4 regions of the Robertmurraya beringensis genome follow, and region 1 is predicted to be linked to each of the others. Evidence: riboswitches for the same ligand, from Rfam matches in the RefSeq annotation. Region 1 holds a riboswitch; each other region holds the start of a gene.

Evidence for each region. Region 1 has a riboswitch for S-adenosylmethionine ahead of ACFFHF_RS18910 (2,3-diketo-5-methylthiopentyl-1-phosphate enolase). Riboswitches for the same ligand answer to the same signal wherever they lie in the genome.
Region 2: another riboswitch for S-adenosylmethionine. It lies ahead of ACFFHF_RS24110 (methionine ABC transporter ATP-binding protein); the one in region 1 lies ahead of ACFFHF_RS18910 (2,3-diketo-5-methylthiopentyl-1-phosphate enolase).
Region 3: another riboswitch for S-adenosylmethionine. It lies ahead of ACFFHF_RS23915 (methionine ABC transporter ATP-binding protein); the one in region 1 lies ahead of ACFFHF_RS18910 (2,3-diketo-5-methylthiopentyl-1-phosphate enolase).
Region 4: another riboswitch for S-adenosylmethionine. It lies ahead of ACFFHF_RS06230 (sugar ABC transporter substrate-binding protein); the one in region 1 lies ahead of ACFFHF_RS18910 (2,3-diketo-5-methylthiopentyl-1-phosphate enolase).

Annotation. Positions count from the first base shown of each region.
Region 1 covers NZ_JBHLUU010000119.1:23,286-31,279, reverse strand. Annotated here, with positions in the region: gene ACFFHF_RS18920 (carbon-nitrogen family hydrolase) at 1-309, opposite strand, end outside; gene ACFFHF_RS18915 (pyridoxal phosphate-dependent aminotransferase) at 441-1,613, shown strand; SAM riboswitch class I at 1,697-1,803, shown strand; gene ACFFHF_RS18910 (2,3-diketo-5-methylthiopentyl-1-phosphate enolase) at 1,890-3,122, shown strand; gene ACFFHF_RS18905 (2-hydroxy-3-keto-5-methylthiopentenyl-1-phosphate phosphatase) at 3,119-3,781, shown strand; gene ACFFHF_RS18900 (methylthioribulose 1-phosphate dehydratase) at 3,778-4,392, shown strand; gene mtnD (acireductone dioxygenase) at 4,414-4,947, shown strand; gene ACFFHF_RS18890 (Spo0E family sporulation regulatory protein-aspartic acid phosphatase) at 5,188-5,427, shown strand; gene ACFFHF_RS18885 (YitT family protein) at 5,480-6,358, opposite strand; partial or broken gene ACFFHF_RS18880 (ZIP family metal transporter) at 6,521-7,015, opposite strand; gene ACFFHF_RS18875 (electron transfer flavoprotein subunit beta/FixA family protein) at 7,392-7,994, shown strand, end outside.
Region 2 covers NZ_JBHLUU010000128.1:59,630-67,623, forward strand. Annotated here, with positions in the region: gene ACFFHF_RS24065 (acetyl-CoA C-acetyltransferase) at 1-366, shown strand, start outside; gene ACFFHF_RS24070 (acyl-CoA dehydrogenase FadE) at 384-2,168, shown strand; gene ACFFHF_RS24075 (arsenate reductase family protein) at 2,313-2,675, shown strand; gene gcvH (glycine cleavage system protein GcvH) at 2,711-3,094, shown strand; gene ACFFHF_RS24085 (YusG family protein) at 3,392-3,631, shown strand; gene ACFFHF_RS24090 (toprim domain-containing protein) at 3,760-4,116, shown strand; gene ACFFHF_RS24095 (thioredoxin family protein) at 4,131-4,436, shown strand; gene ACFFHF_RS24100 (hypothetical protein) at 4,681-5,031, shown strand; gene ACFFHF_RS24105 (O-acetylhomoserine aminocarboxypropyltransferase/cysteine synthase family protein) at 5,053-6,366, shown strand; SAM riboswitch class I at 6,472-6,577, shown strand; gene ACFFHF_RS24110 (methionine ABC transporter ATP-binding protein) at 6,756-7,781, shown strand; gene ACFFHF_RS24115 (ABC transporter permease subunit) at 7,774-7,994, shown strand, end outside.
Region 3 covers NZ_JBHLUU010000128.1:22,662-30,655, reverse strand. Annotated here, with positions in the region: gene ilvD (dihydroxy-acid dehydratase) at 1-1,233, shown strand, start outside; SAM riboswitch class I at 1,411-1,517, shown strand; gene ACFFHF_RS23915 (methionine ABC transporter ATP-binding protein) at 1,591-2,604, shown strand; gene ACFFHF_RS23910 (methionine ABC transporter permease) at 2,594-3,259, shown strand; gene ACFFHF_RS23905 (MetQ/NlpA family ABC transporter substrate-binding protein) at 3,358-4,200, shown strand; gene ACFFHF_RS23900 (iron-containing alcohol dehydrogenase family protein) at 4,265-5,356, shown strand; gene ACFFHF_RS23895 (NAD(P)H-dependent flavin oxidoreductase) at 5,521-6,483, shown strand; gene ACFFHF_RS23890 (heavy metal translocating P-type ATPase) at 7,338-7,994, opposite strand, start outside.
Region 4 covers NZ_JBHLUU010000017.1:42,988-50,981, reverse strand. Annotated here, with positions in the region: gene ACFFHF_RS06250 (SpoIID/LytB domain-containing protein) at 1-821, shown strand, start outside; gene ACFFHF_RS06245 (VOC family protein) at 1,034-1,432, shown strand; gene ACFFHF_RS06240 (DUF1801 domain-containing protein) at 1,460-2,107, shown strand; gene ACFFHF_RS06235 (DNA alkylation repair protein) at 2,146-2,853, shown strand; SAM riboswitch class I at 3,002-3,109, shown strand; gene ACFFHF_RS06230 (sugar ABC transporter substrate-binding protein) at 3,234-4,346, shown strand; gene ACFFHF_RS06225 (sugar ABC transporter ATP-binding protein) at 4,597-6,099, shown strand; gene ACFFHF_RS06220 (ABC transporter permease) at 6,101-7,102, shown strand; gene ACFFHF_RS06215 (cupin domain-containing protein) at 7,203-7,850, opposite strand.

The DNA of each region.
Region 1 (7,994 bases):
TTCTCCTTCGTTACTAATAACCAGCATGGTGTTGTATACACCGTTATTTTCTTGAGAAGCAACAGATCCTCCAACTATGTGCACATGATGTTTTTTAGCTAATTTCTGCAAAAATTCAATGCTCTTTTTTGCTTCTAAGTCAGCAAGAACATCGAGGCGAGTTAAATCATAGCCTGTGGTCCATAGCTCTGGAAGAATGACTAAATCAGGTTTTTCAGCCATTGCTGACTCTATTAATCTTTCCGCTTTTTGAAAGTTTTCTTCTACATTCCCAAAGCTTATATCCATCTGAATACATGAAACTCTCATAAGAAACCACCTTTTCTAAAAAATATTAGTAAAAATACTTTACAAGTTGTCATTTACGATATACATTTGTGACTAGTTTTTCAATATAAAAATTGCCAATTACCCGAATATTTAAAGTAGGTGGAAAAAAGATGATATATCCTCAATCAAAATTATTAAAAAGCTTACCTAAACAATTCTTTGCTTCACTTGTTGCTAAAGTAAATAAGCAAATCAGTGATGGCCATGATGTGATAAACCTGGGACAGGGAAACCCTGATCAACCGACAGCAACACATATCGTAAAAGCCCTGCAAGTGGCAGCAGAGAATCCGAATAATCACAAATACTCTCCTTTTCAAGGCTTTGCATCATTAAAAGAAGCTGCTGCGACCTTTTATAAAAGAGAATATAACGTAGATATCAATCCTGAGAAAGAAGTTGCCATTCTTTTCGGAGGAAAAGCTGGGCTTGTTGAAATCCCACAATGTTTATTAAACCCAGGTGAACATGTTCTCGTCCCGGATCCGGGCTATCCAGACTATTGGTCAGGGGTAGCACTTGCACAAGCAGAAATGATTACAATGCCATTGAAAGAGGAAAATCATTTTCTTCCCGATTATACGGCTCTTTCAGATAGCGATCTTGAAAAAGCGAAGCTTATGTTCTTAAATTATCCGAATAACCCGACAGGCGCAATAGCAAACGCTGAATTTTTTGAAGATACGGTTGCACTAGCTAAAGAACATGAGATTTGTGTTGTACATGATTTTGCATACGGAGCGATAGGCTTTAATGGTCATAAACCGATTAGTTTTCTTGAAACAGAAGGTGCAAAAGACGTGGGAATTGAAATATATACTTTATCGAAGACGTATAACATGGCTGGTTGGAGAGTAGGCTTTGCCGTTGGCAATGAGAGTGTCATTTCAGCTCTTAATTTGTTGCAAGACCATTTATATGTAAGTCTTTTTGGAGCTGTCCAAGAGGCGGCAGTGGCAGCATTAACAGATTCTCAAAGTTGTGTACGTGAGTTAAATGCATTGTACGAATCTAGAAGAAACGTGTTTATCGGAGGACTTCAAGAATTAGGTTGGAATGTCGAAGCACCGGAGGGTTCATTTTTTGCATGGCTGAAGGTTCCTAATGGTTATACATCTGAGCAATTTTCAGATTTATTACTAGAAAAAGCACATATTGCAGTTGCCCCTGGAATTGGATTTGGAAACTGGGGAGAGGGTTATGTTCGGGTGGGGTTACTAACTTCGGAAGCTCGTTTGCAAGAAGCGGTTGAAAGAATTTCAAAGCTCCAAATTTTTAGTTAATGTATTGACAGTTGAATTAAATTCTGGAATAATCAAAATCAATTGAAAGTATAAACAATAATACCATAATGAAAACATTCGTTTTCTTATCAAGAGCAGGTGGAGGGACGAGCCCGACGAAGCCCGGCAACCGACTTACAGTTTTGTAAGCACGGTGCTAATTCTTGCAGCAAAGGCTGATAGATAAGGAGATGTTAGTTTACGATACTAACCTCTTCTGATGACCAGAAGAGGTTTTTTATGTATACCCGTGTCGGAGAGAAAGGACGAAAGCAAATGAGTGAGATCATCGCAACGTACTTAGTACATGACGCCAAACACAACCCAGAAAAAAAAGCAGAGGAAATTGCGCTTGGTTTAACGGTTGGTTCATGGACTCAATTACAAAAGCTTGAGCAAGAGCAATTGAAAAAATATAAAGGTAGAGTTATTTCCGCAGAAAAATTACACATAGATGAACATACAAATGAAACGGTAGCGGTGTTAAAAATCGCTTATCCTTCAAATAACTTTTCGCTAGATCTTCCAGCTATTTTAACAACAGTGTTTGGAAAGCTTTCACTTGACGGGAAGATTAAGCTATTAGATCTTGATTTTTCAGAAGAGTTAAAAACAGCTTTTCCAGGTCCTAAGTTTGGTATCAATGGCCTAAGAGACAAGCTGGGTGTATATGATCGTCCGTTATTAATGAGTATTTTTAAAGGAATTCTTGGTAGAGATCTTCCATTCCTCATCAGCCAATTGCGCGAACAGGCATTGGGTGGAGTCGATTTTGTAAAAGATGATGAAATATTGTTTGAAAACCCATTAACTCCATTTGAACAAAGAATTACTGGAGGAAGAGAAGTTCTACAACAGGTCTATGAAGAAACTGGACATCGTACTTTGTATGCTGTGAACTTGACAGGACGTACGTCTCAATTAATTGACAAAGCTAAAAAAGCAAAAGAACTTGGTGCGGACTTACTATTGTTTAATGTGTTTGCGTATGGACTTGATGTTCTTCAGGAATTACGCGAAGAAGAGAATGTCGATCTTCCGATTATGGCACATCCAGCTGTGAGTGGAGCGCTCACTTCATCTGATGTGTACGGAATTTCTCATTCCCTACTACTTGGGAAATTGTTGCGTTACGCTGGAGCTGACTTGTCTTTATTCCCGTCTCCATACGGTTCTGTGGCTTTGGAAAAGAATGCAGCATTATCAATTGCTAAAGCGTTAACAGATCAGTCAGAATCTATGAATAAGAGTTTCCCAGTGCCTTCAGCTGGTATTCATCCTGGACTTGTTCCACTTTTACTACAAGATTTTGGCTTAGATAGTGTCATTAATGCTGGTGGTGGTGTACATGGTCATCCAGCTGGTGCGAAAGGTGGAGGTCTAGCTTTCCGCCAAGCTATTGATTTAAGTCAAAAAGGTCTGCCATTGAGAGAAAATTCACAGCAATATCCTGAACTTGCAAAAGCGATTGAACTGTGGGGAGTTACTGAGGTGGCAAAACCATCATGAGCAAGAAGATAGCTGTATTTTGTGATTTCGATGGCACAATCACCGAGAAGGATAACATTATTGCCATTATGAAAAGATTTGCTCCACCTGAATGGGAAGCACTAAAAGACGACATTTTGTCAGAGCGTATTTCCATTCGGGAAGGAGTTGGTAAGCTATTCTCGTTGCTTCCTTCATCTAAAAAGGAAGAAATCATTACGTATGCAATTGAAAATGTGAAAATACGTGAAGGATTTGCTGATTTTGTGAAGTTTTTGAAGGAGAAGAATATTCCTTTGTATGTTGTTAGTGGAGGTATTGATTTCTTCGTTTATCCTATTCTACAAGCTTATGGTCCTTTTTCAGGAGTCTATTGTAATGCTTCCGATTTTAGTGGAGAGTATATCAATATTCTTTGGCCAAATGCATGTGATGAGCATTGTCAGAACGATTGTGGCTGCTGTAAACCTAGTATTATTCGTGGACTTAAAGAAGATTTCTACAAAGTCGTTATCGGTGATTCAGTAACCGATTTGCAAGCAGCTAAGCAAGCTGATCTAGTGATTGCAAGAGAACTGCTATTAGAAAAATCGATAGAGTATGGATTGAATCATAGAGAGTTTGTTGATTTCTATGATGTGATCAAGCATATGTCGCAAGTAGAGGAGTTGATTGGATGAGTCAGTTAACTGAACGTTGGGAAGAGCTTGCTGATGTGAAGGATGAACTTGCTGTTCGAGATTGGTTTATGGGAACGAGCGGGAATTTAGCCATAAAGGTTAGCGACAATCCTTTACAATTCTTAGTAACAGCAAGTGGCAAGGATAAGAGGAAGCGAACGTCAGAGGATTTTCTGCTCGTCGATGAGAATGGAAAACCAGTAAATGAGACGCATTTGAAGCCATCTGCTGAAACCTTATTACATGTGGAAATCTATAATAAAACAGCTGCTGGGTGTAGTTTACACGTTCATACAATTGATAATAATATCATATCTGAATTATATGGCGATCAAGGAGAAATCACTTTTACTGGCCAGGAGCTTATTAAAGCATTTGATTTATGGGAAGAAGATGCCGTACTTCGAGTTCCTATTATCAGTAATCCAGCTCATATTCCGACACTAGCACAGGAGTTTAGTGAACATGTAAAAGAGGACAAAGGCGTTGTGTTAATCAGAAACCATGGAATAACAGTGTGGGGGAAAAATGCATTCGAGGCAAAAAAACTACTAGAAGCATCCGAATTTTTATTTCGTTATCATCTAAGACTTTTAGAATATAAAAAATAAAATATAAAGGAGTATGAAAAAATGGCACATATCGTTTTTCAAAGTACAAAAGAAGAGATTAGAGATCAAAAAGAAGTAGCAGCGTTTTTACAATCACAAGAGGTAATCTATGAGAATTGGGATATTACAAAACTACCTAGCAATCTTCAAGAGAAATATATTTTAACAGATGAAGAGAAAGCAGAAATCTTATCCGCATTCTCAACTGAAATTGCTGAAATTTCAGAGAAGCGTGGATACAAGGCCCAGGATGTTATTTCTCTTGCTGAACACACTCCAAACCTAGAGCAACTATTAAAGAACTTCCAACAAGAACACCACCATACAGACGATGAGGTACGCTTTATCGTTAGTGGACACGGGGTATTTATTATTCAAGGGTTAGACGGAGAATTTTTTGAGGTATTTCTAAATCCTGGTGATCTTATTTCAGTTCCTCCTAATGTTAGACATTATTTTACTCTTCAAGAGGATAGAAAAGTGGTAGCTATCCGTATTTTTGTAACTACTGAAGGATGGGTTCCAATCTACGAAAAGAACGAAGTAGAAGCTTAATAATAGTTATCAAGGCACTAGAGTCTATACTCCTAGTGTCTTTATTACTTTTGGTGGATAAAATCGATAATTGTCGAAAAGTAATAGGAGTTTTAGGGTGGTTTTTTGTCGTATTCCGAAATATTTAGAAAAATTTGTCTTATTTTGCGATTCTATTTACTTTTATTCGAATTCTTGCAATAATTCATCAAGTGATCATTTTTTTTAGGGGATTTAAGGGAGTATTAGGAGGTTAACGGGGTGCAGCAGAATAGCAGTGAAATGCTTGCCACGATTCAACAAATGAGAGAGAAAATGATTGAATCTGCACAAGCAAATGGTTTAGGTGGGCAAGAGACGATCGAGTGTAGTCAGGAGCTTGATAAGTTGATTTTTGAATATCAATGCTTATCACAAGAGAAAAAGAAAAGTAAGAGAGAAATAAAGATAACCAGAAAACAAGCTATGTTTGTATGGCCAAATAACATCATATGCGTATAAATAGATTGAAAAGGAAGGAGTCGTTAGTGCTCCTTCCTTTTTGGTAGATATTCTAATGTATGGCTCGTTTCTTAAATCTTCCTCCGCTTACTTCAGCAATGTCTGCAACAGCTAGAAACGCATTGCTATCAAGATCCTCTACAATGAGCTTGAGCTTTGCTTCTTCAAGTCGGGTAATGACACAGAAAATAACCTTTTTATCATCTCCTGTATAGGCTCCTTCTCCTGAAAGAAAGGTCACACCCCGGCCGAGACGGGCCAAAATCGCCTCACCAATTTCTTTATGCTTATCGCTAATGATCCATGCAGATTTTGATTGATCTAAACCTTCAATAACGATATCAATGGTTTTAAAAGCAATAAAATAGGCTAAAATCGAATACATCGCTCGGTCCCATCCAAATACAAATCCCCCGGTACCAAAAATAAAAATATTAAAAAACATAATCACTTCTCCAACGGAAAAAGGAATCTTTTTATTGATCAATATGGCAAGGATTTCTGTACCGTCCAGTGAGCCTCCGTACCGGATGACTAGTCCTACACCTGACCCTAAGGCAATTCCTCCAAATACCGTTGCTAAGAGGATGTCATCAGTAAAAGCAGGAACGGGATGAAGATATACGGTTGTAATTGATAATATGGTGATAGCGAAGAGTGTAGATAGTGCGAAGGTTTTTCCAATTTGTTTATATCCGATGAAAAAGAATGGAACATTTAACATGAAGATGATTAGACCAATTTTAATCGCAGTAATATGAGACAGAATAATTGAAATCCCAACGATTCCACCATCCATAATTTGATTGGGTATGAGGAAAATTTCTAATCCTACAGCCATTAGGATAGCGCCAATAAAAATAAAAACAGCTCTTTTAATAATACTTTTTTTCGGTAATTTTCGGTGCTGTATTTGGTTCTCTAAATTCATTTGAATGGCTTCGTGAATAAGTTGTTTTTCCATTAAGTCACCTCCATTTGTATCGATCTTTGTTATTTATTATACAATAAATCGTTTCTATGTAAGTAAATCTGGAACTTAATCATACAAAGGAAATAAAAAATCGGCATGTATAAGCATGCCGATTTTTTATTATGAAAAGAGGTCAATTAGCAATATCATAAATAGTAAACCAAAGATAAAGGAGTAAGTTGATGTGCGTTCATTGCCATCCCCATGACTTTCAGGTATTAACTCTTTATATATAATGAACAGCATAGCTCCTGCTGCAAAGGCTAGACCATATGGAACGAGACTTGCAACATAGGAAGTTAAATAGAAACCTAATAAACTTGTAACAATTTCGATTGCACCTGTTAAAGTAGCCACTACAAACGCTTTGCCTTTTTCAATTTTTTGATTCACTAAAAATAGGGCTACTAAAAATCCTTCAGGAGCGTTTTGGAGTCCGATGGCAAAAGCAATTAGATTGCCTGTATTCGCTTCAGCAGTTGTAGCATAACTAACTCCGACTGATAATCCTTCGGGAATATTATGGAGCGTAATCGCTGCAATAATCAACATCGCTTTTTCATCAAATTCCATTTCGTATTTTTGAGTCGTATGCTGTAAATCTATATGAGCGATTGCTCACACAATTACATATATGAAATTTGAATGACATCTGTGATTTTTATCATATGGGAAAAGTTGAATTTCTTTTAATATAATAACTAGAATGGTAAGTACTGGACCATTCCCTTCAAAAAATAAATGTTATTCCATCCTAGTGGATAAACCCCACCATTTAAATATGTAGATATACAAAAATGAAGATTCCGTAAGCCATTCACTTCTAACTAACTACACTTTAATGAAAACGCATACAAAAATTATTATACACAAAAAATATCATCTAATTTGTTTGTACTATGCTCGTAAACCGATACATATATCGTTATTACGAAGCTTTGCAAAATATATATAGCTGATTTAGCCTTTAGTCATTAAGGAGGGGATTTGTATGCACATTGTAGTTTGTGTCAAGCAGGTACCAGACACGAAGATCATTAAGATTAATCCTAAGACGAATACGCTTGATCGTCGAAGTGCCCCAGCAATTTTAAATCCTTACGATGCACATGCTGTCCAAGAAGCCGTTCGGATGAAGCGTTTCATCAAAGAAGTATATATTTCTGTTTTATCGATGGGGCCACCACAAGCAAATGCGATTATTAAAAAAAGCGTTGAAATTGGTGCTGACGAGGGATATTTGATTTCTGACCGCGCATTTGCAGGTGCAGATACATTAGCAACAAGCTATGCATTATCGAAGGCTTTAGATAAAATCGCCAGTATCAGACCGATTGATATGATTCTTTGTGGAAAGCATGCGATTGATGGAGACACTGGGCAAGTGGGACCTGGAATTGCAAGAAGATTGGATATTCCTCCAGTTACAAACGTGATCGAAGTGACAGAACTTAATGAAAAGGAGCAAAACGTAGTTGTTAAGAGAAAGCTGTCAGGAGGGTACCAGTTGCTTCAAATCCAAATGCCATGCTTATTGACTGTCGAAAAAGAAATCAATGCGATAGAATATTCCCCTCTTCCTAATATGTTAAAA
Region 2 (7,994 bases), on a different contig from region 1:
CTTGTCAAATTCCGATCATTCGCCGTTGGAGGCGTGCCACCTGAAATTATGGGAATCGGTCCAGTTGTAGCCATTCCTAAAGCATTAAAACTTGCTGGATTAGAGCTATCGGATATCGGATTATTTGAACTAAATGAAGCCTTCGCATCTCAATCGATCCAAGTGATTCGTGAGCTAGGAATTGATGAGGAAAAGGTGAATGTGAATGGAGGAGCCATTGCACTAGGTCACCCACTTGGCTGTACCGGTGCGAAGCTAACCCTTTCTCTTATCCATGAAATGAAGCGCCGCAATCAACAATTCGGAGTGGTCACGATGTGTATCGGTGGCGGCATGGGTGCGGCCGGTGTATTCGAACTTTTATAAAAAATGGAGGAAAAAAGATGACTAATCACACAGATAAATTAATTAAGGGTGGAAGCTTTTTAATCGAAGATGTTTCCTATGATCGAGTCTTTACTCCAGAGGATTATACTGATGAGCAAAAAATGATTGCAAAAATGACGGAGGATTTCGTCACGAATGAAGTTCTCCCACAAGTGGAGCATATCGAAAACCATGAATTTGATCGTTCAGTAAAGCTATTAAAAGAAGCAGGTGAACTCGGTCTTCTTGGGGCTGATGTTCCGGAAGAGTATGGCGGTTTGGCTCTTGATAAAATCAGCTCTGCACTAATCGCTGAAAAAATGTCTCGTGCAGGTGGATTCTCGATCTCACACGGTGCTCATGTGGGGATTGGATCATTGCCAATCGTATTGTTCGGAAACGAAGACCAAAAGCAAAAATACTTACCTACACTAGCCACTGGTGAAAAGTTGGCTGCCTATGCATTAACTGAACCTGGCTCAGGGTCAGATGCATTGGGGGCAAGAACAACGGCTGTTTTAAATGCAGAAGGAACGCATTATGTTCTTAACGGAGAAAAGCAATGGATTACAAATGCAGGTTTTGCCGATGTGTTTGTTGTTTATGCAAAAATCGATGGCGAGCACTTCTCTGCTTTTATCGTTGAAAGAGAGTTTTCGGGAGTGTCTGTTGGTCCAGAAGAGAAGAAGATGGGAATTAAGAGTTCTTCCACTCGTACGTTGATTTTAGAAGATGCTCAAGTACCGGTTGAAAACCTATTAGGAGAGTACGGAAAAGGTCATATTATCGCCTTTAACATTTTAAATATTGGTCGTTATAAGCTTGGGGTGGGAGCCGTCGGAGGTTCAAAAGCTGCATTTGAAATTACGACGAAGTACACGAATCAGCGCCAACAATTTAAAACAAAGCTATCTCAATTCAATTTAACAAAAGAAAAACTAGCAACAATGGCTTCCAAAATCTATGCGGCTGAAAGCTCTGTCTACCGTACTGTCGGACTTTTTGAAGAGCGCATGAGCAAGCTATCGGACGAAGAAGTGAAAAATGGGAAAGCGGTAGCAGCATCCATTGCTGAATATGCAATCGAATGTTCACTAAATAAATTCTTCGCGACGGAAGTGTTGGATTATGTTGCGGACGAAGGGGTACAGCTTCACGGTGGTTACGGCTTTATGAGCGAGTATGAAATTGAACGAGTGTACCGTGACTCTCGAATTAACCGAATTTTTGAAGGTACAAACGAAATCAATCGCCTTTTAGTACCTGGCACGTATTTAAGAAAAGCATTTAAAGGAGAACTTCCTTTATTCCAAAAAGCACAAGCCCTTCAAGAAGAGCTTATGATGCTTATGCCAGAAGAGCCAGGCGATGAGCCACTTGCTCAAGAGAAGTATTTAGTGAAAAATGCGAAGAAAATCGGCCTTCTTGCAGCAGGGCTAGCGGCGCAAAAGTTTGGCAAAGCACTAGAGAGCGAGCAGGAAATCTTAGTGAACATCGCCGATATCGTATCCAATGCTTATGCGATGGAATCAGCCGTGCTACGAACAGAAAAAGCAATCGCTAAGGACGGGGTAGAAAAGAGCAAGCAAAAGCTTTTATACACACAAATCTTCTGTCAGGAAGCATTCAACGAAATCGAGCAGCATGCAAAAGAAACACTTGTCGCAACAGAAACAGGTGACGCATTGCGCATGATGATCTCCGCTCTTCGCAAATTTACAAGACACACACCAATCAACGTCATTGCGAAAAAGCGTGAAGCTTCAGAAAAACTAATCGAAGCTGAAAAATTTGTCCTATAACTAGAGCGAATCCCCCCTTCATCTATTTGAAGGGGGGATTTATTCGCAAACGAGTAAATTCGCCAAAAAATTCGTAGTCAAAGTTATGAATTTGTATCTAATTATGTTAATATGCAATTGAAAGTATAAAAGGATGGTGGTAACATGGCATTGACCTTCTATTGGTATCCGAAATGTGGAACCTGTCGAAATGCGAAAAAATGGCTGGATTCTCACAATCTTGAGTATCAAGAGGTACATATCGTAGAGCAGCCTCCTTCAAAAGCGGAACTTGAATCCTACTATAAGGCAAGTGGACTTGAATTGAAAAAATTCTTCAACACGAGCGGACAAAAATATCGTGAGCTTGGTGTGAAAGATAAAATAGCAACTTCTTCAGAGGACGAGCTTCTTGAGCTTCTTGCCTCGGACGGGATGTTAATCAAGCGCCCACTGTTAACAGATGGAGAGAAAGTAACGCTTGGCTTTAAGGAAGCAGACTATGAAAAAGTATGGCTTACAAAGTAACCAACAATTAATACATATTATGGAGGGGTTTTATCGTGAGTACACCAAAGGATCTACGTTATTCTGAAGAACATGAATGGGTAAAAACAGAAGGAAATACCGTTCGTATCGGTATTACACATTTCGCTCAATCGGAGCTTGGTGACATCGTTTTTGTTGAACTTCCAGAAGTAGGTGACACTGTAACAGCTGATGAGCCATTCGGTAGCGTTGAATCTGTTAAAACGGTTTCTGAACTTTATGCTCCAGTAAGTGGAAAAGTAGTAGAGGTAAATGAAGATTTAAACGACAGCCCAGAGTTCGTAAATGAGTCACCATATGAAAAAGCTTGGATGATTGTTGTTGAGCCATCTGACGCTAGTGAAGTGGATAACTTAATGACAGCTGAGCAGTATGAAGAAATGATTAACGAAGACTAAAACATGAGGCACCTTTCTAGGTGTCTTTTATTGTGGCTCTTTTCTAAAACATTGTTGCTATATAACACTTTTTCGGAAATAAACTATATGTTTCAACAGCCAGTCAGGATTTTATCATCCTTAGAAAAGAGCTACTTTCCAAAAAGACCAATAAACCCAGCGTTATGCGGGGGAAAATCCGGCTTCTGGGATTTTTCCAAAACAACCTTTACGAAAACAGCCTTTATTGTCTCTTTTTTTTCTAGCAAACATGGGCATGCTACACGTATAACAGAAAAGAAAGGGATGGCTAACAACATGACTTTGCAGCAAGGAAAATTAGATATTACAGACCGTGTTGTCGGAAAGCTTCAAAATGGTGAAATCGTGCTTTATCTAGAAAATGAACAAATCGGAAAGGTCCCTTTACCGAGTGGAAGTGATATTCAGCTTGAACATCATTTTGAAAGTGCTGGAGAGAAGATTTTTCAGCTGGTATCCACTCCATCTCGTGACGAACCAAGATATACAGATTGTGATGAAGGTGGATGGTGTTAATCCATGGACAGCGGGTTTCTTTCCGCTGTTTATTTTTTTATAATCGTAAATAGTTAGAGGAATTGTACACCTCTTTCGAGAATAATGAATAAAGTAAAGAAAATACAACATGTTCACAGGTGATGCATATGACTGAAGTGAGACCTGAAAAAGTAATTATTGTAGAAGGTACGTCAGACAAAAAGAAGGTGCAAAAGGTTATTAAGGAGCCTGTAGACATTATTTGTACGAATGGAACGATATCTCTTTCGAAGCTTGATGAAATCATTGATGAATTGTTTGGAAAGGATGTCTATATTCTTGTTGATGCTGATGAAGCTGGAGAAAAGCTTCGAAGACTTTTTAAACGCGAGTTTCCTGAAGCAGATCATTTATACATCGATCGAACCTACAGGGAGGTAGCTACCGCACCAGAACATCATTTAGCTACTGTACTGCTTGGGGCAAACATCGATGTCTTTACGCAATTTTTAGACAAAGTGTAAGAAGGAGTAACAACATGCAAGAATTGCTTGAAAATAACAGGGAAATACTCTTCTCGGCGGAGGAAACAAATTTTCTCTACTTGTACACACCGTTATGTGGTACATGCCAGGTAGCAGGAAAAATGCTCTCAGTCGTTGAACAGCTTTTACCACAATATAACTGGTTAAAGGCTGATCTGAATTTTGTGCCAGCATTAGCTGAGCAATATTCGATCGAGTCTGTTCCCTGTTTACTTGTTATAAGGAAAAACAAATTAGTTAAGAAAATTTATGCTTTTCAATCGGTACCATTTTTATATGAAAGCTTAAAGTCCTTATAGGAATCAGACGTTTTTTGTCTGATTTTTTTTATTTGTCGATTTCCGAATCCCTTCGACAGCAAAAGTAACTTCATTTTAAAAAGTGACATATTTCTCGGGAAATGAACTCTAATTACAGCATTCGATATAAAGCTTGTTAGGTACCCCTGACAAATGTTCGAAAATTTGTCGAAGAAATATTAAAGGTAAGGATTCTCTCCAAGTGGAATATATATATAGTTAGATGTTGAGAGGGGGAAGACCGTTGCTTTTTCATTTACAAAAAACAGTGAATGAATGGAATAGCCGAAGCCATTTACTGCCTTTTTTAAGAAAGGCATCAGTCGTTATTTGTATTCAATCCGAAGATGATACCTTCTTTATCCATATAAACAAAGGGAACGTTGAACTGTTAATCGAAGAAAATCATCATCATATTGACGCATATCTCCAAGGACAGAAGGAACATATCATCTCCTTACTCAGTGGGGAGATCAAGCTAAGGCAAGCAACCGTATCAAATGTAATTACCTTACAGGCAACCTTTAGAACAGCTCTTTACTTAGAAACCTTATTCTATCTAGTAAAACCATATAAGTATGTAAATAATATTTGAAGTTTTATGGGAGGGAATGGAATGTCAGAACAGAAGAAGTATCGGTTAGAAACGCTTGGTGTACATGGTGGATTAAGCCCAGATCCTGTTACAGGAGCTAGAGCGGTACCAATTTATCAAAATAATGCTTATCAATTTAAAGACACAGAGCATGCGGCTAATCTGTTTGCACTTGCTGAGCCTGGATATATTTATACACGTATTCATAATCCAACGACTACGGTATTCGAAGAAAGAGTGGCCCTATTAGAAGGTGGAGTCGGAGCGCTTGCCGTTTCGAGTGGAATGGCAGCAATTACACTGGCCATACTCAACTTGGCAGAAGCAGGAGATGAAATTGTTGCGGCTTCTAATTTATATGGTGGTACATATAATTTATTTGCAGTAACTCTCCCTAAATATGGGATTCAAGTGAAGTTTGTGGATTCAACTAATCCAGAGAACTTTAAACAAGCTATTACAGATAAAACAAAGGCGGTATTTGCCGAGACCATCGGAAACCCAAGTTTGCGTATCTTGGATATCGAAAAGGTTGCAAAGATTGCACATGATGCAGGTATTCCGCTTGTAATCGATAATACCTTTGCCACTCCTTATTTATGCCGACCAATCGAACATGGTGCAGATATTGTCATTCATTCGGCAACCAAGTGGTTATTAGGGAATGGGACTACTCTTGGTGGTATCATCGTGGATGGCGGAAAGTTTGATTGGAATTCGTCTAAATTCCCTGGTTTTACAACTCCTGATGTAAGTTATCATGATATTGTATATAGTGAGGCAATTGGTGCTGCAGCTTATATTGTAAAAGCTAGAGTGCAATTGCTACGTGATTTAGGTCCAGCATTAAGCCCTCAAAATGCCTTTCAATTCACACTTGGTTTAGAAACTTTGCATGTGAGAATGAAGGAGCATGTGGCAAATACTGAAAAGGTAGTAGAGTATTTAGAGGCGCATCCAGGTGTTAATTGGGTGATGTATCCAGGAAATCAAAAGCATCCAGACTTTGAGCTTGCAAAGAAATACTTACCTAAAGGAGCAGGTTCTATCGTTGTCTTTGGAATTGATGGAGGCCGTGTGTCAGGAGCAACGTTTATAAATAGTCTAAAGCTTTGGGCTCATGTTGCTAATGTTGGCGATGCAAAAAGCTTAGTCATTCATCCTGCAAGCACTACTCATCAACAGCTAGACACAGAGGGGTTAAAAGCGGCAGGAGTTCCAGAGGATTTAATTCGTCTATCGATCGGAATTGAAAATGTGGAGGATTTAGTTGAAGACTTAGAGCAAGCGATTACATTGGCAACAGGGAAAACCTCACTTACAAGCAATGTGTAATCAATAAGATTTTTGTCGAATTTTATCGTTGACACTCCAATTTTTCCATGATACGATAGCACTCGTGATTAAGACTACAAAATAAATTTCATATAGATTGATAAGCTCTTATCGAGAGAGGTGGAGGGATGTGCCCTATGAAGCCCGGCAACCGTCAAATTATTGAAATGGTGCCAATTCACACAAAGCGTATTGCTTTGATAGATGAGAGAAAGGTAACTGTTTCTGCCTTTCTGCTCATGCAGGAAGGTTTTTTTTGTTCATCTAAAAAGCTCTCATTCGAATAGGAATGGTACGGATGATGGAACCTAAGTTGTAATGGAGCTTTCTTGATGCATGATACCATGTAGTTTTATCAGAATAATCGGAAATGGAAGGAGGAGAAACCTTTGATCTCGATAAAAGATGTGAAAAAGATTTATTCTTCAAGACAAGGAAAAGTAACGGCTGTAGATAATGTAAACCTAGAAATTACTGAAGGAGAGATCTTCGGGGTAATCGGTTATAGTGGAGCAGGAAAAAGTACGCTTATTCGTATGCTCAACGGGTTAGAAATTCCTACTGTGGGATCCGTTATCGTAGCAAATAATGAAGTATCGAAAATTAAAGGTAGTAGCCTTCGAAAAGCTAGACAGGAAATAAGCATGATTTTCCAACATTTTAATCTGTTATGGTCTCGTACCGTTAGAGAAAATATTGCATTTCCACTTGAAATTGCAGGAGTTCCTAAAGCTCAAAGAATGAAAAGAGTGGACGAGCTTATTCGTTTAGTTGGATTAGAAGGAAGAGAAGACGCTTACCCATCTCAATTGAGTGGAGGGCAAAAACAAAGAGTAGGAATTGCAAGAGCACTTGCTAATAATCCAAAGGTTCTTCTTTGTGATGAGGCAACATCTGCACTTGATCCGCAAACAACCGATTCGATTCTAGAGCTATTAGTTGATATTAATAAGCGTTTAGGATTAACCATTGTCCTTATCACACATGAAATGCACGTAATCCGAAAGATTTGTCATCGTGTAGCTGTGATGGAAGGTGGAAAGGTCGTTGAACTCGGTCCTGTTCTTGATGTATTTAAGAACCCTAAGGAAGAAATTACGAAACGATTTGTTCAGCAGGTAACAGAGCCTGAAGAAACGAAGGAAACGATTGAACATTTATTAGAACTTTACCCGCACGGTACGGTTGTTCAATTAGGCTTTGTTGGAGAAGCAGCAGAGCAACCGCTGATTACCAATCTTATTCGTCATTACCATGTGACTGTTAATATCCTGCAAGGGAAAATATCACAAACACAAAATGGATCTTACGGAACGCTTTTCATCCACTTAGATGGGGAAAAAGAAGAGCTTTCAAAGGCCATTGCGTATATCGAGTCACAACAGGTTGGAGTGGAGGTGATTTCGAATGCTTGAGACACTTTTACCAAACGTAAACTGGGAAAAAATGATTGAGGCAACGAATGAAACTCTTTATATGACAGCTATATCAGTTGTTATTACATTTGTTCTTGGATTAATTTTGGGACTTTTATTATTTTTAACAGCTAAAGGTAATATTTGGGAAAATGCAATTGTAAATAAAGTGATCAGTTCTGTAGTGAACGTCTTCCGCTCGATTCCCTTTAT
Region 3 (7,994 bases), on a different contig from region 1:
ATGAAGGCTGGAGTAACTAGCGATGGCAAAAAGATCTCACTTTCTTCTGTATTCGAAGGCGTTGGTGCATACCAAGCTGGAAAACTTGATGACAAGGGACTATTAGAATTAGAACAGTTTGGCTGTCCGACATGTGGATCTTGTTCAGGTATGTTCACAGCAAACTCGATGAACTGTTTAGCAGAAGCGCTTGGATTGGCTCTTCCTGGTAATGGAACGATTTTAGCTGTAGCGCCTGAGCGTAGAGATTTCGTTAGGAAATCAGCAACACAGTTAATGGAACTGATTGAAAAGGATATTAAGCCTCGTGATATCGTTACAGAAAAAGCAATCGATAACGCGTTTGCCCTTGATATGGCATTAGGTGGATCTTCCAATACGGTTCTTCACACATTGGCATTAGCTCATGAAGCAGAAATTGATTATCCAATCGGAAGAATCAACGAAGTAGCGGCACGTGTTCCTCACCTGTCTAAGCTTGCACCTGCTTCTGATGTATTTATTGAAGATTTGCATGAAGCGGGCGGAGTTTCTGCCGTTCTAAACGAATTATCTAAGAAAGAAGGAGCCCTTCACTTAGATACATTAACGGTTACAGGGAAAACACTTGGTGAAAATATTGCCGGCTGTGACGTTAAGAACCATGATGTAATTCATTCCATTGATAACCCACATAGTGAAAAGGGTGGCCTAGCTGTATTGTTTGGTAACCTTGCTCCAGATGGTGCGATCATTAAAACTGGTGGAATCACAGGTGGAAACCGCCATGAAGGACCTGCGGTTGTATTTGATTCACAAGACGAAGCTCTTCACGGCATTGCTAATGGAAAAGTAAAAGAAGGCGACGTTGTAGTAATCCGTTACGAAGGACCAAAAGGTGGACCTGGTATGCCTGAAATGCTTGCTCCAACTTCTCAAATCATGGGAATGGGACTTGGCGCGAAGGTTGCTCTTGTAACCGATGGCCGCTTCTCTGGCGCTTCACGCGGATTGTCTATCGGTCACGCTTCACCAGAAGCTGCTGAAGGCGGACCATTAGCATTTATCCAAAATGGAGATCAAATTGTGATCGATGTTGACGCTCGTTCCATGGACGTTGTTCTTTCTGATGAAGAATGGGCAGAGCGTAAAGCCAACTGGAAAGGCTTTGAACCTAAGGTGAAAAAGGGTTATCTAGCTCGTTATTCGAAGCTTGTAACATCTGCTAGCACCGGTGGAGTTATGAAAATCTAATTTTAATTTGGCACCCATTCACTTTTTTTGTGATGGGTGTTTTATTTTTATAAATTTTTCCCCACTTACAGCCTCAGGTGTGTAAGCGTTTCCCCTACTTCCTTCTACCAAAAATAGCTGTTGACACTTCTCCCCTATTAGATTTATGATTCATGTAACAAATTTAATAAGACCTTTTACTTATCAAGAGTGACTGAGGGATTAGGCCCTATGACGTCCGGCAACCTCCATTTCATGGAACGGTGCCACTTCCTACAGAATGATTCCATTCTGAAAGATAAGTCGTATATATAACGATGCCTCTTTCTGACTGGAAAGAGGTTTTTTTGTATTTTCATAGCTTAAGGGGTGACAGATATGATTGAAGTAACAGATTTGGTGAAAGTCTACCAAACAAAAAAAGGTGAAGTAACGGGTGTGGACCATGTGTCATTAACGGTGAACAAAGGGGAAATCTTTGGAATCGTTGGTTATAGTGGTGCTGGGAAAAGTTCATTACTACGTTGTTTGAATTTATTGGAGGCTCCGACCTCAGGAGAAATTAAAATAGATGGGGTGTCCCTTACCGCTCTTGGGAAAAAGGAGCTTCGGACAGCTCGTCAAAAAATCGGGATGATCTTCCAACACTTCTATCTCGTAAGCTCGAAGACGGTTTTTGAAAACGTAGCTTTTGCCTTAAAGGCTGCATATAAATCAAAAACAGAAATTGATACTCGAGTCACCGATCTACTTGAAATGGTCGGCTTGTCAGATAAGCGTGATGTGTATCCCTCTCAGTTAAGTGGTGGACAAAAGCAACGTGTGGGGATTGCAAGAGCGTTAGCGAATAACCCTTCCGTTCTGCTTTGTGATGAAGCCACCTCTGCCCTGGACCCAAGCACGACGAAATCGATTTTATCTTTGTTAAAAAAGATTAACCAGGAGCTAGGATTAACGATTGTACTGATCACACATGAGATGGAAGTTGTAAAAGAGATTTGTGATCGAATGGCAGTTATGCAGGACGGGCGAATTGTTGAGGAAGGTCCAGTCTATGATTTGTTCGCAAATCCAGCGAATGAACTGACGAAAGAATTCATTAATACCATTCTTCAATTTGATTTACCAGATCACTTGCTAACTTCAAGCAAAGGAAAAATTGTAAAGATTCATTTCCGCGGGGCAATTGCAGAGGAATCAGTAATTTCAGACGCGCTTCAGAAGTTCCAAGTAAAGGGCAATATTTTACACGGCAAGATCGAGTACATAAAAGAAACTCCACTTGGAATCTTCATCATGGAACTCACAGGTGATATGGCCGAAGTAGAAAAAGCAATACAATACATCACATCTCGCACAGAAAGCTTGGAGGTGATCCGAGATGCCGCTTGATAGTTTGATAGAATTACTACCTGATTTGAACAAAGCCTTTTTTGAAACGATTTATATGGTCGGTATATCAATTGCAGTAGCTATGATTATCGGATTGCCAGTAGGAGTACTGTTGTTTGTTACCGACCGCGGATTGTTTTTAGAGAATTCCCTATTTAATCAAATTGTTGGATTTTTAGTGAACATGATCCGTTCGATTCCGTTTATCATTTTGCTCATTGCACTTTTGCCTTTAGCAGATTTGATTGCTGGTTCAACAATTGGACCAACAGCAGCATCCGTCTCACTCTCGGTCGCTGCCATTCCTTTCTTTGCTAGATTGGTAGAACAGTCACTGCGAGAGATCGATAAAGGTGTGATTGAAGCAGCGGTTGCTGTTGGGGCTTCTCCGTGGATGATCATCAAGGAAGTTCTTCTTCCAGAGGCAAAACCAGGGATTATCCAAGGTGTGACCATTACAATTATTAGCTTAGTTGCTTACTCCGCGATGGCTGGAATTGTCGGTGGAGGCGGTGTCGGAGACCTTGCCATCCGCTTTGGGTACTACCGATACGACAATACCATCATGATTACCACCGTTATCATCTTAATTTGTTTAGTCCAGCTCATCCAATTTTTCGGTGACCGACTTGCAAAAGCAGTAAATAAAAAATAAATCACATTTAACCACTGTCCATCCCAGAAGGACAAAAACGCACCAACTGTCCACGAAGGGTGACAGACACCATAAAAATTATTGGGGGAGTATTTACGATGAGAAAGTTATTTTTGAGTTTTGTAGTTTTAATTGCAATCGCCGTGCTTGCAGCTTGCGGTGGAAGTTCTGAGGAGGCATCTTCTTCTGAGGAAAAGGCGACTGAGAAAAAAGAAGTGAAAATTGGAGCAACGTCTGGTCCATACAGTGACATGGTTTCAAACGCAATTAAGCCTTTATTAGAGGAAAAAGGCTATGAAGTAGAAGTAGTTGAATTCAGTGACTATGTTCAACCAAATCTCGCTCTTTCCAAGGGAGACATTGACGCAAACCTATTCCAGCACAAAATCTACATGGAAAACTTCGCAAAAGAAAATAAGATTGAACTATCTGACGTTATTTCCGTACCAACTGCACCAATGGGGATCTACTCTAAGACGTTTACTTCTGTAGATGAAATTTCGGATGGAGCTGATATTGCTATCCCAAATGACCCAACAAATGCAGCACGTGCTTTCTTAATTTTAGAAGATCTTGGGTTAATCTCATTAAACGCAGATGCTGACCCATTAACGGTTTCAGAAAAAGACGTAGAAAAGAACGTAAAAAATCTAGTATTCCAACCAATTGAAGCAGCTCAGCTTCCACGTGCGGTTGACAGCGTGGACCTTGCTGCAGTACCAGGAAACTTCGCTTTAGCAGCAAAAATGGACTTACTAGACGCATTACAGCTTGAAAATATGCCAGATCAATACCGTAACCGTGTGGCGGTAGATACAAAGAATATTGACAGCCAATTTGCAAAAGATCTGAAAGAAGTTGTTGAATCAGAAGAATTTGAAACCATCATCGACGAGGACTTCCAAGGCTTTGGTAAACCTGAATGGATGGTAAATCGCTAATTGATAAACTAGTAAAAAACAACGCCCTTACCGGCGTTGTTTTTACTAGAAAGGAATGAAGACAATGACCAAACTCGAAGTGCGTGGCGCTCCCTCCTATTATGCATGTCATGAGGGTTCGTTAAATGACCTTGAAAATCTACTTCTCTTGAATTCAATTAATCACTGCTTAGTCATTCACGGAGAACAATCTTGGAAAGCAGCAGCACCCTATTTTCCAAATATGTCACATGTAAAACTCACCTTCGTTTCCTATCAGGGGGAGTGCTCATTAATTGAAGTGCAGAGAATCTCTACGATCGTTAGTGGTACAAATATCGACGCCATCATCGGCATCGGCGGAGGAAAAGTACTTGATCTGGCAAAGGCAGTGGCAAATGAAACAAACAAAGAAGCCATTCTTATCCCAACTCTTGCCTCCACCTGCGCTGCTTGGACTCCGTTAAGTGTGTTTTATACAGAAGAAGGCGAATTCACGCATTACACCATTTTTCCGAAAAGTACATTAATCGTCTTAATAGAACCGCGTATCATTCTTCATTCACCAATTAAGTATGTTCGAGCAGGGATTGCAGACACATTGGCCAAATGGTACGAAGCTGATGTGTTAGTACGCGACTTACAAGATCTTCCGTTGCCTGTAAAAATCGCCCATCAAAGTGCGAGGCTTTGCCAGATTGTTTTACTTGAACATAGTCAAACTGCACTGAACGCGATGGAAGCAAAAACTTCTTCACCTGCTTTTCTTCAAGTTATTGAAACGATCATTGTGGCTGGTGGCATGGTTGGCGGTTTCGGAGACCGGTACGGGAGAATTGCTGCTGCCCACTCGGTTCATAATGGATTAACGGTAGCTCATGAAACCCATCATCTATTGCACGGTGAAAAAGTAGCGTACGGTATACTTGTTCAGCTAGTGCTCGAGGAAAATTTAGAAGAGGTTGCCTCCCTTCTTCCTTTTTACAGAGCTTTAGAGCTTCCAATACAATTAAGAGATCTAGAGCTGAACCGCGATAATCTCGAAAAACTCAAAGCAATTGCCGAGAGAACGGTAGCTTCTAGTGAGTCCATTCATTACTTGGAGAAAGACTTTACTTCAGACGATATATTAACCGCAATTCTATCACTGGAAACATTTGTTGATCCCCTTGTCTAACAGAACAAGGGGTTTTTTATTCAAATGGAGTTTTTTTTATTCAATGTTCACAAAATGTTATCAACTATTATTATCAAATTTTAGTACCTAGTAATATATATCACATCCTTCTCCCATACTACATGCTAGAATCTAATGGAGATTAAAAGAAATGGGTGATGATCATGAATTTTCCTCAGTTAAAAATTGGACATATGCTTCCGAAAGCTCCCATCATACAAGGTGGCATGGGTGTAGGCATTTCCCTTAGCAAGCTTGCCTCTGCTGTTGCAAATGCAGGTGGAATTGGCATAATTTCGGGCACAGGGATTTCCGTTGAAGAAATGAGAAACCATATTCGTCAAGCTAAAGCGCTTGTGAAAAAGGATGCAGGATATATTGGTGTTAATGTGTTATTTGCAATGAATGACTTTGCTGAGAAAATGAAGGCGGCACTTGAAGAAAAGGTCGATTTTATTATTTCAGGTGCAGGGATTTCACGGGATATGTATGCATGGGGTAAGAAAGCGGGTATTCCCGTTCTTTCAATTGTGTCTTCTGCGAAGCTAGCGAAAATGTCGGAGCGCCTTGGTGCTGCCGCAGTCGTGGTTGAAGGACATGAAGCGGGTGGCCACCTCGGGACCGAACGTCCATTATTTGAGATTCTTCCTGAAGTGGTGGAGGCCGTATCGATTCCGGTTATTGCAGCGGGAGGAATCATGACAGGAGCAGACATTGCTAAAGCGATCAGCATGGGAGCTTCTGGAGTACAAATGGGAACTCGGTTTGTTGCGAGCGAGGAATGTGATGCCCCACTTTCCTTTAAACAGAAATACGTCGAAGCGACGAAGGAAGATACACTGCTCGTTAAAACAACAGTTGGTCTTCACGGTCGTGCGATTGCTAATCACTTTACAGACTTAATCACAACTTCTGAAAAGCTAAAAATTACGAAATGCCTGGATTGCTTGAAAAATTGCTCGTATAGATTTTGTACCCTTGACTCCCTTTTAAAATCAATGGCTGGCGATGTCGAAAATGGTCTTGTGTTTGCAGGAGCCAGAGTTCATGAAATTAAAGAGATACTTCCTGTGAAAAAAATCTTTGAAAATCTAACAAACGAGTATCGTGTAGCCATCAGTAAATAAAAAACTAAGAGGGTTAGCTCAAGTGGTTAACCCTCTTAGTTTTTTTGTTCTACTTATCTGTCTTGAGGGGATGGGTTTTGGTAGCTGGCTTTTGTTAATAGCTTTGATAGATAGGGTTGGTTGCCACTGGGACCATTTTTTTTGGTTAGAGGGAAACAAACAGTCACTTTGGTTACCGTTGGCTTTTGATTTCTGCGTGCACGGGAATCTAACTGCCTCTTTAGTTACCGCTGGCTTGTGATTTCTGCGTGCACGGGAATCTAACTGCCTCTTTAGTTACCGCTAGCTTGTGATTTCTGCGTTCACGGGAATCTAACTGCCTCTTTGGTTACCGCTGGCTTGTGTTTTCTGCGTTCACGGGAATCTAACTGCCTCTTTAGTTACCGCTAGCTTGTGTTTTCTGCGTTCATGGGAATCTAACTGCTTCTTTGGTTACCGTTGGCTTGTGATTTCTGCTTTCACGGGAATCTAACTGCCTCTTTGGTTACCGCTGGCTTGTGATTTCTACGTTCATGGGAATCTAACTGCCTCTTTGGTTACCGCTAGCTTGTGATTTCTGCGTTTACGGGAATCAAACTGCCTCTTTGGTTACCGCTAGCTTGTGATTTCTGCGTTCATGGGAATCAAACCTAGACTCCACTATTTATATTTTTTATAACAGATGCTCTCCCTTTTTCATGCTTCAGAGGTCATAACATTCACTTTATAACTTCTCCCCTTCCTTTTCCTTAGCCTCACACGTCATAAAAGTTACTTTATGACCTGAGGACCCTCTTTTTCATTCCACAAAGTGTCATAAGTACCAAACCAATTAAAAATGCCCCGACCGTTGTCGGAGCACACACTCTTTATTTTTAAAGCTTCATTCGCTGTAACCGTAATGCATTTAACACAACTGAAACGGAGCTGAAGGCCATGGCTGCTCCAGCAAGCCATGGAGCTAAGAAGCCCAGTGCGGCAATCGGAATGCCTAATGTGTTGTAGGCGAATGCCCAAAATAGATTTTGCTTAATATTTGTGATCGTCTTTTTACTCATAAAAATGGCGTCTGCTATGCTGTTTAAGTCACCTCTGATGAGCGTAATGTCCGCAGCCTCCATCGCCACATCGGTACCTGTTCCAATCGCCATACCAATATCAGCAATTGCCAAAGCTGGAGCATCATTGATTCCATCACCAACCATCGCCACTTTCTTTCCAGCTTCCTGCAGCTTTTTCACTTCCTCAGCCTTTCCTTCTGGAAGCACTTCGGCAATGACGCGATCCACTCCTGCTTCTTTTGCGATTGCTTGAGCCGTTTGCTCATTGTCACCAGTAATCATGATGACTTCAAGTCCCATATCCTTCAAGCGTGCAATGGCTGAACGTGACGTTTCTTTAATTGTATCAGCAACGGCAACGATACCAGCAAAAGCACCATCAACCGCTACTAGCATCGCGGTTTTCCCTTCTTTCTCAAAAAAGACCATCTTTTCGAGAGCGGATTCTGATACATCAATTTCGTATTTCTT
Region 4 (7,994 bases), on a different contig from region 1:
ATATTGAGGCTTTAAAGGCACAAACGTTAGCTGCTCGCACGTATACAATCACCCATAAGAATCCCCAACTCGACGACACCATCCAATATCAAGTTTACGGAGGATACAATGAATTTAGTAATACAAAGAGGGCTGTAATTGATACAAAAGGAGAAATTATTACATTTCAAAATAAGCCCATAAGCGCTTTTTATTCTGCAAGTAATGGTGGAATCACAGAGAGTAATAAAAATGTATGGGGCGGAAATCCAAGCCCATATTTCCCAATCAAACCAGATCCTTTTGATCCCATTCAACCCTGGGATTTTACATTACAAAAAACACAAATAGATCTGGATGAAATTCAATCGAAGGACTGGAACGAGCTAAAGGAGAAAGATGGTAAAATCAGCGACTCTATTAAAAAATGGCTTAATCGAAATGGTTATGAAGGTGACATAAAAATTTTAGGTATTCCTTTTATGGCAATCGATAAAGTTAAAAATGAATCACAAAGGTCGATGATTGGCTCGATCCAAATTGAATTTATGAGAAGGTTGATTGATGGAACCATTTTATTCGAAAGAGTTTCGTTGGATCATGTTGAATTAAAAAAAATACGTCCAATGATAGGTGGAGGTCATTTTAGAAGTTACTTAATAAGTTCATTTGAAATCAATCCAACTTCTTATAAAGTAAGTGGCAAAGGCCATGGGCATGGCGTTGGTATGAGTCAATGGGGGGCAAATGAAATGGCAGAAGAAGGGAAACACTACAAAGAAATTATTGGACACTATTATCCTGGCACCCAAGTGAAAGTGACTCAAACCTTTCAAGAATAATATTGTAGTGAATACCATGTGATGATATCTTTCGGGTATCATCCTTTTTTTTGCCGTTCATACTGATTTGGAAGGGATAGAAAAATAAACATCTAATTATTTTCAGATTTAATCATTAACACTAGTGAAATTTCCTGTCTTTATTTATATTGTAATTATAGGAATGTAATAAATAGATAAGGTAGCCCTACTAACTTAAGGAGCTGATCGTAATGGGAAAAGTTACACCATTCTTAATGTTTCAAGATGGCAAAGCAGAAGAAGCAATGAATTATTACATATCTATTATTGAGGATTCAGAAATTACAAGTATTGTTCGCTATGGAGCGAATGAATCTGGAGATGAAGGAACGGTAATGCAGGCTACTTTTTCTATAAAAGGCCAAGAATTTATGTGTATAGATAGTAATTTAAAGCATCAGTTTACATTTACTCCATCCTTCTCAATTTTTGTTACATGTGATACCGAAGAAGAAATTAACAACGTTTATCAGAAACTGATCGAGGGCGGACAAGCACTTATGCCAATTGGTGACTATGGTTTTAGTCAAAGGTTTGGTTGGTTAAATGATCGATTTGGTGTGTCATGGCAACTAAATCTTCCTTCGTGAAGTAATTTTTTTATGGGAGGAAACAACATGGCAGTTCTGAATCCAAAGGTTGATGATTATTTAAGTAAAGTTAAAAAATGGAGGGAAGAATCTGAGCGGTTGAGACAGATTGTTCTTGACTGTGATCTGACCGAAGAATTTAAATGGATGCATCCGTGTTACACGCTTGAGAAGAAAAATGTCGTATTAATACATGGATTTAAAGAATATTGTGCACTTCTGTTTCACAAAGGTGCCTTATTAAAGGATCCCCATGGAATTCTTGTCCAACAAACCGAGAATGTACAGGCGGCACGCCAGATTCGATTCACTCATCTTCAAGAAATAATTGAACTAGAACCTATTTTGAAAGAATACATACTTGAAGCCATTGAAGTGGAAAAAGCCGGTTTGGAAGTAACTTTAAAAAAGGATACAGAATTCATTATTCCAGAAGAACTTCAAGATAAATTCGATGAGTCACCAGACTTAAAAACTGCTTTTGAAGCATTGACACCGGGACGGCAAAGAGCATATATTCTTTATTTTTCTCAACCAAAACAATCCAAAACTCGAGTGTCAAGGGTAGAGAATTGTATGGAGAGAATTCTAAGCGGAAAGGGATTAAAGGATTGCACTTGTGGACTTTCTAAAAAAATGCCCTCCTGTGATGGCTCGCACAAGAACATTCGATAAAAAAAATATGATAAAAGTAAGGAAGGAAGTTCAAAGCTATGGATATTGAAACAGTGATGCAAGAGCTTGAAGCCCTCGGTAAAGAACGAAGTAAGAAAATGTACATATCCAATGGTGCGCACGAGCCACTTTTTGGCGTGGCAACAGGGGCTATGAAACCAATTGCAAAGAAAATAAAAATCAACCAAGATTTAGCTGACAAGCTTTATACCACAGGTAATTACGATGCCATGTATTTTGCAGGCATTATTGCTGACCCAAAAGCTATGACTGAAGCAGATTATGAACGCTGGATAGATGGTGCGTATTTTTATATGCTGTCCGATTATGTGGTCGCAGTCACTTTATCAGAGTCAGATATTGCACAAGACGTTGCAGATAAATGGATTGCAAGCGGTGACGAATTGAAAATGTCGGCTGGATGGAGTTGCTATTGCTGGCTTTTAGGGAATCGAAAGGATAAAGAATTTTCCGAAAGCAAGATTTCCAATATGCTGGATATGGTGAAAAATTCGATTCATGATTCGCCGGAACGAACCAAATCTGCTATGAATAATTTCGTATACACGGTGGCGATTTCCTATTTGCCGCAACATGAAAAGGCAGTCGAGGTCTCAAAGGAAATAGGAATCGTAGAAGTCAAACGAGACAATAAAAAAAGCAGTTTCTTAAACGCTTATGAAAGTATTCAAAAAGAAATGGATAGAGGGAAGCTTGGTTTCAAACGTAAATATGTACGATGTTAAAAAATAGTTTTGTATCGGGATGCTGATCTAGAAATTACGTGGGAATAATATTTCTATTAAAAATATTTAGAAAATACTATTGACAATTTGTTAATAGAATATTAAATTAAGTTTTATACTTTATTAAAGTAAATGAATAAAATACGTTCTCTTATCAAGAGTGGCAGAGGGACTGGCCCGATGACGCCCAGCAACCGTTCCGAATGGAATTGGTGCTAAATCCTGCAAAACAAGATTTTGTTTTGAGAGATAAGAGAGGAGTAGTCCTTATTTTGTGATGAAACCTCTCTTTTCTGGAGAGGTTTTTTATATTTTATAAAAACTCTCCTAAGAGCAACGTTGGTAAGAAGACATAAAAAACAAAAAGGGGAGAAAGAATCATGAAGAGGAACTTTTTAAAGAGTGCATTTGTATCAGCTATCGCTGCAACACTTTTGCTTACAGGCTGTGCAACAGGGGGAGAAACAAAGGAAGCAACAGGATCGAACACACCGATTGAAGGTGTACCTGAGCGCTTTGCAAATGGAGACCAACCAAAAATCAAAGTTATTCGTAAAATTGGTGGGGACGATCACACAGCTCAGTTCTTAGCAGGTGCAAAGCAAGAAGGGGAAGCATTAGGATTCCAAGTGGATGTATTTACGGCAAATGGAGATACAGCGAAATTTCATGATGCGATTAATCAAGCGTTAAATCAAGATTATGATGGATTTGTTATTTCTCACGGTGATGATGATGCTACCGTTAATGACATACAGAAAATTGTTGATGCTGGAAAAAGCGTAGTGGCATTTGACTCGAATGCAAATTTAACAAGTGTTGACGGTGTTACTCTTGTGTCACAAGATGATGAAGCACTAGCTACTCTATCATTGGATCAATTAGTAAAAGAAACAAAAGGGGAAGCCAATATTGCATACCTATGGGTGGACGGATTCCCACCAATGGTTAGACGAAATAAAGTGTATGAAGAGGTTCTAGCAAATAATCCTGGCATTAAAGAAGTGGAGCGCTTTGGCGTAGCAGCAGCTGATACTAGTGTTCAAACCCAAAATGCGGTTGCTGCAATGTTGAATAAATACCCTAAGGGTGAACTTGATGCGATTTTTGCCACTTGGGATGCTTTTGCCATCGGTGCGGCTCGCGCGTTAAAAGAAGCTGGCAGAGAAGAAGTTAAAATCTATGGAATCGATGTTTCAAATGCTGATTTGCAGGAAATCCAAAGAGAAGGCAGCGCTTGGAGATATACGGCAGCTGTTGATCCTAAGTTGATTGGTTCAGTAAATATGAGAATACTAGCAAAGAAATTAGCAGGCGAGGAAACACCACAAACGTATGATTTGGAAGCTTCACTTATCTCTCAAGAAGACCTTCAAAAGTCAAAAGATCCTGTTAATATGGTCAATTTAAGTGAAATCATTGAAGGATGGGGTCAATCAACAGAATTTGAAGAAGACTGGATGAAGACGCTAAAGGAACACTATAAGAAGTAAGGGACTTATTGATAGGCACTCTTTTTCACTAGATAAAGAGAGTGTTTCTTTGAAGAAAGTATAAAATATTGAACTTTGAACAGTGTCTAGCTCCAGCGCCCAGCGACTAGTGTACTTCGCTCTCCTCCCTACGATAAGTCAACATCGGATCGCTAACGCTCTCCGTGTTTCCTTTATCTCAGTCAGAGCGCTCCAGTCCATACGTCGCTTAACGGGCGCTTGCGCTTTTCTTTGAAAGGACGGTGACATCATGACCACTTTAGAGATGAAAAATGTGTCAATTGAATTTCCGGGTGTAAAAGCATTAAATAGGGTGGATTTTTCAGTTAAAAGCGGGAAAACTCATGCCTTAATTGGAGCCAATGGTGCTGGGAAGTCAACCTTGATGAAGGTTCTTTCAGGGGCATATGATCACTATACTGGTGAAATCACATTGGATGGACAATCTATGACCATTCGTTCGCCCAAAAGTGCCATGGACGCAGGAATTCAAATTGTATATCAGGAAGTGGATACAGCTCTGATTCCCTATTTAACGGTTGCGGAAAATATCATGTTAATGGACACGGTACACAACATGGGAAAGAAGCAATGGGTTAATTGGAAAAGCTTGCATTCTAGAGCGGCCACCATCCTATCAGAAATGAATTTGTCTCTTCCAACTAAAAAACTAGTAAGTGAATTAACATTAGCAGAAAAACAAATGGTCTTAATCGCCAGAGCGGTGTCAAAAGAATGTAGATTCCTCATCTTAGATGAGCCGACAGCACCTCTTAGTCATACGGAGACAAATGAGTTATTTCGTATCGTACAAGAATTAAAGAACCGTGATGTTGGAGTTATTTTCATCTCACATCGACTTCCAGAGATTTTTGAGATTTGTGATGATATTACGATTATGAGAAATGGGGAAGTAGTTGAGAGACAGAGGATTTCGGATACTAACCAAAACAAAGTAGTGGAGCATATGCTTGGTCAAAAACTCGGTGACCAGTTTCCTGATAAATTCATGACCATTGGAGACACATTCCTTGAGGTAAAAGGACTTACAGATAAAGATAAGATTAAAGATTTTAGCATGAACGTCAAAGCAGGGGAGATTGTGGGAATTGCTGGACTTGTAGGTGCCGGTAAGACCGAGTTCTGTAAAGCTTTGTTCGGGGTTGAAGGCAAATTAGTGGCAGGAGAAGTCAAGGTTAACGGAAAAAGAGTTAATGTTAAAAACCCGTATGAAGCGGTTAAGAATGGACTGGCCTTGGTCCCTGAAGAGCGCCGAAAAGAAGGGATTCTTGTAAATGCGTCGGTTGAATCAAATTTAACTGTAGTGAATTTAAGGCATTTTTCAAAAGATTTTAGTTTCCTGGATAGGAAAAAAGAAAAGTTAGTTGCAAAGGCACTGATCAATCGTCTTGGAATAAAGACACCTTCTGAAGAAACAAAAGTTCAAAATCTTTCTGGCGGTAATCAACAGAAGATTGCCATTGGCAAGTGGCTCGTAGCCGATGCTGATGTCTATATTTTTGATGAGCCGACCAAAGGTGTAGATGTTGGAGCAAAAAAGGACATTTTTAATCTTATTGTCGAGCTGGCAAGCCGCGGAAAAGCTATTATTTATGCATCATCTGAACTATCAGAGATTATGGGAATTACGAATCGGGTCTATGTCCTTTATGATGGAAGATCAGTGAAGGAACTAGAAACAAAATCAACTAATGAAGAAGAACTATTATTCTATTCAACAGGGGGCAGGTAAGATGGAGGCAAACATAACAGCAAAGAAACAGACCCCGGCAAAAACGTCATTTGATCTATTCCAATTTTTTTATAAATATGGAACGATTATTACGATCATTGCACTAGTGATCATATTTTCATTGGCCAATCCCGCATTTATACAAGGAAATAATATTGTAAATATCCTGCGTTCCATTTCAATTGTAACTATCATTGCAATCGGGATTACCATCAGTTTAACGGTTGATGGCTTTGATCTTTCCGTTGGATCGGTGGCCTCCTTATCAAATGCAATCGTGATTTCTATGTTCGTTTGGTTTTCGCAAAATACCTTTGTAGCTATTATTTCGGCAATTGCCGCAGCATTAATTGTAGGGATATTGAATTCTATTATGATTGTAAAAATGCGGATTCCTGATATGTTAATGACGCTTGCAACCATGTTCGTTATTCAAGGAACGGCATTGACCTATACAAAGGGAGCGACTGTTTCACAAAACATGGTGTTGCCTGATGGAACGATGGCAGAAGGCCTTATTAGTCCGTTTTTTTCGAAAATCGGCCAGGTGCCATGGATTATTGTCATTATGGTTGTTGTCGTTGTTGTGGTTCATATCTTTTTAACGTATACGAAACATGGAAGATACATGTATGTGATCGGGGGAAATAAAGAAGCAGCAAGACTATCAGGTATTCCGGTTAATAAGTACAAAGTGGCTGCCTACCTGCTTTCTGCGCTCTTTGCCGCCATTGGCGGAATTGTCTTAGCTTCACGGGTTATGACATCTGAAATCAACTCAGGTGCACCTTACTTAATGGATTCTGTAGCAGCTGCATTTATCGGATTTTCCGTTTTAGGTGCCGGTAAGCCAAATGCATTCGGAACCTTCGTTGGTGCGGTGTTGATCGGGATTTTAGCAAACGGACTTGTAATGATGTCTGTTCCCTATTACGCAATGGACATCGTAAAGGGAACGGTTTTAGCATTTGCATTAGCCATCACATATTATAAACAAAAATAATAAATGGAAGAGGCCTATTCGATGTGAATGGGTCTATTTTTATTTTTAAAATTGAAAAATCATGGTTTCCTATGTTTTGGATTGCATTAATAAACAACTGTTAGCCCCAATATTGCTGATAATGGTGACCGTATAGTGGCTGTGGGTATTGCCGAATATATCGGGATGGTTCATGCGTTTGATTAATATGTTGATAAGGGCTATGATCCGTTGATCTATTACAATCCTTGTATGGACCTATATATGTTGATGGTTTAACAGATGAAGTGGCTTGTTTCCATTGATTTTCATTAAGACAATAGGTATGCGCCATGATTTTTGCAGGGGTAAATTTCAATATATCAGAACCTAAAATAACTTCTGGAGTAGGCGCATTAAAAATAGCCAAAAGATGGGTGTTATCAACTAAAGCTATTTCATAATGCCACCATCCTTGTGGAACATTTGCCACTTGTCCAGGTGTAATAGTGTAATTTAGGATTTGTTTTGTAAAAGGATTTAGTATCGATACTGTAGCAGAACCAGAAATACAATATACAAGTTCGGCTGCATTTTGGTGATAATGCGGTTCTACTATATTATTCGTGCTAAGGAAAATATCTAAGAGAGACACATTTTCAAGTGTATTTAACTGTTTAATACCTAAAACATTAATATAGTTTTTGTTATCTTTAATGAACAAGGGACTTGTATTAACATCAAAAGTGAATTGAGTGGATGGAGATGTATAATCCATATATGAAACCATAAATATTTCTCACCTCTGTATTTTAAACATAAATCTCTAGGCATGTTATGCACGAGAGGGTTGTTCGGTGTAACACTTTTATAGCGTATATTCAAAGTGTGAAATTATAAATAAAATTTTTTCCTACTAATTAGTAAAAAAATT